Regions from separate parts of the Mesorhizobium ciceri biovar biserrulae genome, predicted to be linked through region 2. Evidence: predicted binding sites of a transcription regulator. Region 2 holds the regulator's gene; each other region holds the start of a gene.
The links. The regulator PhoB, encoded in region 2, activates phosphate uptake and scavenging genes when phosphate is short. The targets are predictions, from matches to a motif close to TGTCATNNANCTGTCAT.

Region 1 (2,203 bases), 330 kb from region 2:
AACGCCATCAAGTTCACCGACAGCGGCGGCGTGCTGGTGAGCATTGCACGCGCACGCACCGAAACCAGCGACCGCATATGCTTTACCATCGCCGATACCGGTCCGGGCCTGCATGATGCCGACCTGGAGCGCATTTTCGAGGAATTCGAGCAGGCCGACGGCACGTCGACACGCACACATGGCGGGGCCGGCCTCGGCCTTGCCATCTCCAGGCGCCTGGTGGCCGCCATGGGTGGCACGATCTCGGTATCCAGCCGGCTCGGCCAGGGATCCGAGTTCGTCTTCGAAGTCCCTGCGACAGCGGCCACCGAAGCGCCGCAGGGCCGCCAGAATGCCCTCTCGGGCAGACGCGTGGTGATCCTGTCGAAGAACGCCGTCGAGGCCGACGCCATCGCCCGCACCATCCGTGCCAACGGTGGCGCGGTCGACATCGCCACCACCGCCGCACAGGCCGCGCCTTTCGCCGCCGGCTGCGACGCGATCCTGGTCGATGCAGCGATGGAGGAAGGCGACGGAAGGCTGCTCAAGCGCCTGCGCCAGAGCGGTTTCTCCGACTGTGAGGCGATCACGCTGATCGCGCCGACAGATCGCGGCATGCTTGGCGAGTTCCGCGCCAGTGGCTACGCAACCTTCCTGGCCAGGCCGGTGCGCGGCGGAACACTTTTGCGTGTACTGTTGAGCAGCCATGCTCCGAGCCTCGGCCCGCCGCAGCCGGAAAAGCGCGGCGCGCCGACACTGCGCGCCGTCGGCAACCGCCAGCGCGGCCTGTCGGTGCTGATCGCCGAGGACAATGACATCAATGCCATGCTGGCCCGCGCCACGCTGCTGAAGGCCGGGCATCGCGTCAGGGTGGTCGGCAACGGCAAGGCGGCCGTCGAGGCTGTCACCGGCGCCGCGCACAAGGACCGCTTCGACGTGGTCTTGATGGATCTGCACATGCCGGTCATGGACGGGCTGGACGCGATTGCCGCCATCCGCCGCCATGAGGAAGAAAGTGCCGTGCGGCCGGTGCCGATCATGGTGCTGTCGGCCGACAGCCAGGAAAAGACCCGCCATGCGGTGTTGGCCCATGGCGCCAGCGGCTTTGTCACCAAGCCGCTCGACCCCGAGGCGCTGGTCAATGCCGTCGAGGGCCAGGTCGTCGCGGCCTGAGCTTTCCACCGCCCATTCCGCACCGGGCGATCACTTAAACGTAGCCGGTTGATCGTATTCGCCAGCCGACGAAGTATTGCCCACGACGTCGTATCACGGTACTGTCACAATCCTGTTGCACCTACACCGTATCCCCGTGCCAAGAGGGATGGCTCGAAGGAGAATCACTCGTGCATACAGTTATGCCGGAATGTGACACTCGGCCGAACGCCAGCAGCGCCTTGCTTGCCGGACGTAACGTCGATTCCGTCATAAAGGGCGCCGCACTGGGCCGTATAGGCAATCTTGAAGTGCGGCTCGCTCGCAACGAGGCCGAGATCGCGGCCGCGCAGGAAGTGCGCTACCGGGTGTTCTACGACGAACTTGGCGCCAGGAAGGACCTGTTCCAGGCCCATGACCGCCGTGACGCCGACCGGTTCGATCCGCTCTGCGACCATCTGCTGGTTTTGGACACCACGCTTTCCGGTCCCGAACATCGCCGCATCGTCGGCACATATCGGCTGCTGCGGCAAGAAATCGCGGCCACGGCCGGCGGTTTCTATTCCGAAGGTGAATTCGAGCTGACCAAGCTCATTGCCCGTCACCCCGGCCAGCGTTTCCTTGAACTCGGCCGCTCCTGCGTTTTGCCGGAATACCGCTCGAAGCGCACCATCGAAGCGTTGTGGCAAGGCATCTGGGCTTACATCAATCATTATGAAATCGGTGTGATGACCGGTTGCGCTTCCTTTCACGGCACCGTGCCGGCGGCGCATGCCGAGGCGCTCACCTACCTCGCCCACCACTGCCGCACAAATTCGGCCTGGGACGTGTGCGCGGTCTCCGGGCGCTACTGCTCGATGGACCTGATGCCTATCGAGGCGGTCAATGCCAAGGCGGCGATCGCCGCGATGCCGCCTCTGGTCAAGGGCTATCTGCGCGTCGGCGCCCGCATCGGCGACGGCTGCGTCATCGATCGCGAATTCTCGACGGTCGATGTGTTCGTCGTGATGCCGGTCAAGGAGATCGGCGCACGCTACGTCAACTATTACGGCGGGGAAGCCCAGCGCTTCGC
Region 2 (2,203 bases):
CGAGGTGATCCTGATGGACGAACCGTGTTCGGCGCTCGACCCGATCGCCACCGCTCGCGTCGAGGAACTTATCGACGAACTGCGTCAGAACTATACGATCGTCATCGTCACCCATTCGATGCAGCAGGCAGCGCGCGTGTCGCAGCGCACCGCGATGTTCCATCTTGGCTATCTGGTCGAGGAGGGCGCCACCGACAAGATGTTCACCACCCCCGACGACAAACGCACCCAGGACTACATCACCGGCCGGTTCGGCTGATCTCTGGCATATGAGGGACGAAGATCATGGGTGAACATACCGTCGCATCTTTCGATGAGGATCTGGAGCAGATCAGCCAGCTGATCCGCGACATGGGCGATCTCGCCCGCTCGATGGTCGGTGGCTCGACCAGGGCTTTGCTCAATTCGGACAATGCGCTGGCGCAGCGGGTGGTTTCCGATGACGCCATCATGGATGCACGCCAGCGCGAGCTGGACGATCGTGCCATCACGCTGATCGCCAAGCGCCAGCCGATGGCCAACGATCTGCGTGCGGTGGTCGGTTCGATCCGCATGGCCGGCGACCTCGAGCGCATCGGGGACCTTGCCAAGAACATCGCCAAGCGCGTCGGCACTGTCGGGCTGAGCGTCACGCCGCACGACCTTTCGCATTCGATCGACGCAATGGCGCAGCTGGTGCTGATCCAGGTGCAGGGGGTCGTCGACGAGTATGCCGCCGCTGACGCGGCAGCGCTTGCCACGCTCAGAAACAATGATGAACGCATCGACGTCAAATACACATCGGTGTTCCGCGAACTGCTGACCTACATGATGGAAGATCCGCGCAACATCACGGCGTGCACGCACCTGTTGTTTTGCGCCAAGAACCTCGAGCGGATCGGCGACCACGTGACCAACATCGCCGAAAATGCCTATTATGTTTTGACCGGCACGCAGTTGCCAGCCAATCGTCCGAAGCAGGACGAGACGGCAATGTCCGCGCCAGCGGCATGACAGGGGTGACCAGCCGATGATCGCGCCACGCATCATGGTGGTGGAGGATGAGGAGCCGCTAGGCGTGCTGCTCCGCTACAATCTCGAATCCGAAGGTTATCAGGTCGAAGTGGTGACGCGCGGCGACGAGGCCGAAATCCGGCTGCAGGAGAACGTTCCAGACCTTCTGGTGCTCGACTGGATGGTGCCTGCGGTTTCCGGTATCGAACTCTGCCGCCGGCTAAGGATGCGTCCCGAGACCGAGCGGCTGCCGATCATCATGCTGACCGCGCGAGGCGAGGAAAGCGACCGCGTGCGCGGCCTCTCGACCGGTGCCGACGACTATCTGGTCAAGCCTTTCTCGACGCCGGAGTTCATGGCCAGGGTCAAGGCGCTGCTGCGCCGGGCCAAGCCGGAAGTGCTGTCCAGCGTGCTCAAGGTCGGCGATATCGTGCTCGATCGCGAGTCGCACCGCGTCTATCGCAAGAAGAGCGAGATCCGGCTCGGGCCGACGGAATTCCGCCTGCTTGAATTCATGATGCGCCATCCAGGCCGCGTGTTCTCGCGCAGCCAACTGCTCGACAATGTCTGGGGCGAGACGATCTACATCGACGAACGCACGGTCGATGTGCATGTCGGCCGGCTGCGCAAGGCGGTCAACAACGGCCGCATGCCCGATGTCATTCGCACCATCCGTGGGGCGGGTTACGCCATTCGCGAGGACTGAACTCCCTCGTTTGAACTCACGCCACGTTCTTGCCGCCGAAACCGGATCTCGCCTGCACGCCCGGCGCAAAAATCTCCTGATCGACGAAGATCAGCGCCCGCATGGCGCAGCCTTCGCGGATCAGCGGCAGTTCGTTCGGCTCGGTGTCGAAGGAAATCGACTTGGAATGCTGGCCGCCGGCGGTCTGGGCAATCGCTTGCCGCAATGCCGGCTCGATCAGGTCGAAGGCGGCGGCGCTGACGCCGACCATGGCGACCGGCGCCGGATCGATCAGCGCGAACAGGCTGCCGAGGCCGTAGCCGAGCGCTTCGCCGGCCTTGCGATAGGCTTCCCGTTCGGGTCCGTCCCTTTCGCGGGCGGCGGCAGCCAGGGCGCGCATGTCGGCATCGCTGACATCGGCGACGGGTTCTGCATCCTCGCCCATCTGCCGCGCGTTGCGCCAGATGGCATAATTGCCGGCATAGGCTTCGACGCAGCCGCGCCGTCCGCAGCGACACAGCGCCC
Region 3 (2,203 bases), 3.1 Mb from region 2:
CACAAGCGGGAACCGATCATGATGGAGGGCGGCACCACTTTCCACTTCGTCATCGACGGCATCCATTCAGCTCTTGAACAGGCCAAGGCTGCCGCTGGCGGCAAGGATGTGCGGGTCGGCGGCGGCGTCGCCACCATACGGCAATATCTGCAGGAAAAACTGATCGACGAGATGCATCTGGCGATCGCGCCGGTGCTGCTGGGCACGGGCGAGAACCTTTTTGCCGGCCTGGACATGCTCAAGCTCGGCTATATCTGCAGCGAGCAGGTGGCGACCCCGCTCGCAACGCACGTCACCATCAAGCGGGCGTAAGGTGGAGAGCCAATCTCCCCCCTCGTGGGGGAGATCGCAGCTTCGTCTGCCTCAATACTTCTCCGGTACGTAGAGCTCGCGCGGCAGCACCTGGCGTTCGTATTCGGGGTTGAAGACGCGCTCCGGCAAAGTGATCTCCTCGTGCGGCACTTCCTCGTAAGGCAGTTGCTTGAGCAGATGGTCGATGCAGTTCAGCCGCGCGCGTTTCTTGTCGTTGCCCTCGACGATGAACCAGGGCGCTTCCGGGATGTTGGTGCGGGCGAAGGTCTCTTCCTTGGCCTTGGTGTACTGCTCCCAGCGCACGCGCGACTGCAGGTCCATCGGCGACAGTTTCCACTGTTTCATCGGATCGTGGATGCGCATCAGGAAGCGCATCTGCTGTTCCTCGTCGGTGATCGAGAACCAGTATTTGACCACGGTGATGCCCGAGCGGACCAGCATGCGCTCGAATTCCGGCACGTCGTGGAAGAATTCTTCGACCTGATCGGGCTGGGCAAAGCCCATCACCCGCTCGACGCCCGAGCGGTTGTACCATGAGCGGTCGAACAGCACGATCTCGCCGCCGGCCGGCAGATGCGGGACATAGCGCTGGAAATACCATTGCGACTTTTCGCGCTCCGTCGGCGCCGGCAGTGCGACGACACGGCAGATGCGCGGGTTGAGGCGCTGGGTGATGCGTTTGATGACACCGCCCTTGCCGGCCGAATCGCGTCCCTCGAAGATCACCACCAGCTTCTTCTTGTGGTGGGCGACCCAGGACTGCAGCTTGATCAATTCGGACTGCAGGGTGATCAGGTCGCGAAAATACTGCATGCGATCGATCGAAGGCGGATGCGAGTTCTTGTAGATCTTGGCGATCTCCATCGACAGCGCCGGCTCCGACATTTCGAGCTCATAGTCTTCGTCAAGCGTGTCGGCGAGCTCGGCTTCAAGCCAATCCCTGGCCGGAGAATTCTGTTTTAGCTCGGTCATTATCGGCTGCTCCACTTGCAAGCTCTGTCGATCCACGTCCGGCGCCCCAAACTCCCGACCTACAGCCCGGGAACGGCAACACCTGAGCCGACTTCCATATAGGCCTGCAATGACGGTTTTATTGCAGCGCGAGCATGGTCACCGCCGCCGTCGGTCCAGCCAGGCATGATCGATCCGCCGCGCTGGCATGGAGACACGTCGCCCAAATTGTCCTACAAATAGCGGCCACTTTCGGGCGCCCTCCCCAGCCCTTTCCCAATGCAATCGCGAGGACCGACATGGAATACCGCACCCTCGGCCGTTCCGGCCTGAAAGTATCGACACTGACCATGGGGACCATGACGTTCGGCGGCGCCGGTGCTTTTTCGGCGGTCGGCAAGACCGATCTCGACGAAGCGCGCCGGATGATCGATCTCTGTATCGACGCCGGCATCAATGTCATCGACACCGCCAATGTCTATTCGAACGGCATTTCCGAAGAAATCATCGGCGAAGCGCTCGGCGGCAAGCGCAAGGGCGACGTGCTGATCGCCTCCAAGGCACGGATGCGGATCGGCAAAGGTCCAAACGATGAAGGCCTGTCGCGCCATCACCTGATCCGGGAATGCGAGAAGAGCCTGAAGCGGCTCAAGACCGACGTCATCGACATCTATTTCCTGCACGAATGGGATGGCGTGACGCCGCTGGAGGAAACCATCGCCGCGCTCGACACGCTGGTTGCCCAGGGCAAGATCCGCTATGTCGGCTGCTCCAACTATTCCGGCTGGCAGGTGATGAAGGCGCTCGGCATCAGCGACAGCCGTCATCAGCCGCGCTTCATCACGCAGCAGATCCACTACACGCTGGAAGCGCGCGAAGCGGAGTACGAACTGCTGCCGATTTCCGTCGACCAGGGGCTGGGCGTTCTGGTCTGGAGCCC
Region 4 (2,203 bases), 620 kb from region 2:
TCGAACGCGGCCTTGGTCACGAACTTGTAGACATAGTCGAAGCGCTCGTCGTCACCGAGATAGAAGACGACGCGGCCGTCCCTGGCGACAATCGATTCGGCGCCCTCATGCTTGAAGCGGCCCATGGCGGTGCGCTTCCTCGGCGTCGAGGTCGGGTCGTTGACATCGACCTCGACGATCCAGCCGAAGCGGTTGGCCTCATTGGGCTCCTTGGCGAGGTCGAAACGCTCGTAATGCGCCGCCCATTCATAGGCGCCTTCGGGAATGCCGAGACGCTTGTAGTTCGCGGCTTCCTTGTGGCCTTCCGGCAACTCGCCGGAGAAATAGCCATGGATGTTCTCCTCGGCCATCACATAGGTGCCCCAGGGCGTGACGCCGCCGGCGCAATTGTTGAACGTGCCGAACACCTTGGTGCCGGACGGATCGGCATTGGTCTTGACGCGGTCATGGCCGGCAACCGGACCGGACAGCGCCATTTCGGTGTTGGAGGTGATGCGGCGATTGAGCTTGCCGTCGCGCACCACCTGCCATTTGCCTGATGCCTTGCGGATCTCGACGATGGTGCCGCCGTGAGCTGCCATCTCGACATCGACCTGCTCCTTCGAGAGCGGTGCGACTTCGGCCGACTTCTTGCCGTCCTTCTCGACGATCTTCACGATGCCGGGGAACATCAGATGCGGATTGGTGTATTCGTGGTTGACCACCAGCAGGCCATGTTCGGCCGAGCCGTCGACCGGGATGTAGCCGACATAATCGTTGTTGTAGCCGAACTGTTTCGCCTGGGCCTCGGCCGACTGTTTCGTCGGGTCGAAGTCGGGCGAATCGGCAAACAGCGGATCGCCCCAGCGCAGCAAGACATCAGCGTCGTAACCCGGCGCGACATGGTGCTTGTCGTCGATGCCGGCCTCGAGTTCGTCGAACGTGAAGGCCGAGCCTTCAGCGGCCCGGGCCTCGTCGGCGCTGATCAGCGCCAGCGGGCTGACGGTGGCGGCGATGGCCGAGACAGCCAGCGAACCCTTGAGGAAGCCGCGGCGCGAGAACCGCGCGGCGATGATCTCGCCCATGGTGCGGTTGTCGGAAGCGTTGATGGCCGGGCCGTCGTTTTCCTCGAGCAGGCTGGTGCGGAATCGAGTGTCGGGGGAGCGAAGGTCAGTCATGGCTTGCCTCTGGCTGTTGGATTGGCTGGAGCGTGGGTACCTGTTTGACCCCCTTATAATCGCCGGATCACATTTTCGTGACATCGGGAGACCTTTCAGACGCGACAGGCATTGCGCGCAGCGCTGGCTAAGCATTCCCGCAGACCGTGAACTGCTCCAGAATCGCCGGTTCGAGATGAAAGGAGACCTTAGGCGGCATCTTGGCCGCGCATCCTGCGACGGCGGACGACATCAGTCGTTTGCAAAAAACAGATCAACGGGCAACTGCACCCTCGACAAGTCACCTCCGCCGCCCCCGGCGGAGGTGACTTGATGTTCGGCGTCTGCGGTCGTCAGGCATCGGGAAAGCCAGTCTCCCGTTTAGCGATGGCGGTCACGGCGCCGTTCATGCGAAGCTAATGTAGCATACACTTGGGACTTTAGTCCAACCTTGCGCTTGCAATGGTCCTGGTTGACAACCGCAACGGTCGGAGGTCGCTTCCGGGCGCCGCGTCTTTCGGCAATGTTGGTTGCACTGCAACGTTGGGGTGGGGCGCGCCGGGCTCAGTCGTCGGAGATCAGAATGCACAGATCGGTCACGACCCGTTGTTGCCGGCTGGCGCTCAAATCGGCAGCGGCGCTGGTGTTGACGATTGCGCCCTATCAAATTGTCCTGGACGGCTCCGTTTCCGGCATCCACACCGTCAGCGCATACGCCAAGGGTGGCGGTAACAGTGGTGGCGGTGGTGGCGGAGGCAACAGTGGGGGCGGCAACGGCGGCAATTCCGGCGGAAGCAATAGCGGGAACAGCGGCAACGGCAATGGGAATAACGGCAACAGCGGCAATAACGGCAACAGTGGCAACAACGGCAAATCAGGATCCAGTCAGGGTAAGAGCGGGAGCCATGTCAATGCAAAGACCGGTGACAAGGTCGACGTGACCGGCAACAAGATCACAGTCAGGCATCCCGACGGCATAACGGAAAAGCTCGAGAACGGTCGTTTCAGCATGAAGGACGCTCTCGGTCGCACGATCATCGACCGCCAGGCCACGCCGGCCGATGCCA

Region 1: a site for PhoB is predicted at 1,255-1,271, ahead of olsB (l-ornithine N(alpha)-acyltransferase). Genes of this name have one in related genera too.
Region 3: a site for PhoB is predicted at 1,394-1,410, ahead of ppk2 (polyphosphate kinase 2). Genes of this name have one in related genera too.
Region 4: a site for PhoB is predicted at 1,224-1,240, ahead of A4R29_RS29370 (PhoX family protein). Genes of this name have one in related genera too.

What each region holds. Positions count from the first base shown of each region.
Region 1 covers NZ_CP015064.1:5,270,027-5,272,229, forward strand. The annotation lists gene A4R29_RS24815 (PAS domain-containing hybrid sensor histidine kinase/response regulator) at 1-1,152, shown strand, start outside; gene olsB (l-ornithine N(alpha)-acyltransferase) at 1,335-2,203, shown strand, end outside.
Region 2 covers NZ_CP015064.1:5,595,471-5,597,673, reverse strand. The annotation lists gene pstB (phosphate ABC transporter ATP-binding protein PstB) at 1-259, shown strand, start outside; gene phoU (phosphate signaling complex protein PhoU) at 286-993, shown strand; gene phoB (phosphate regulon transcriptional regulator PhoB) at 1,010-1,699, shown strand; gene A4R29_RS26375 (ROK family protein) at 1,716-2,203, opposite strand, start outside.
Region 3 covers NZ_CP015064.1:2,403,498-2,405,700, reverse strand. The annotation lists gene A4R29_RS10890 (dihydrofolate reductase family protein) at 1-312, shown strand, start outside; gene ppk2 (polyphosphate kinase 2) at 364-1,284, opposite strand; gene A4R29_RS10880 (aldo/keto reductase) at 1,563-2,203, shown strand, end outside.
Region 4 covers NZ_CP015064.1:6,213,364-6,215,566, forward strand. The annotation lists gene A4R29_RS29370 (PhoX family protein) at 1-1,157, opposite strand, end outside; gene A4R29_RS29375 (hypothetical protein) at 1,720-2,203, shown strand, end outside.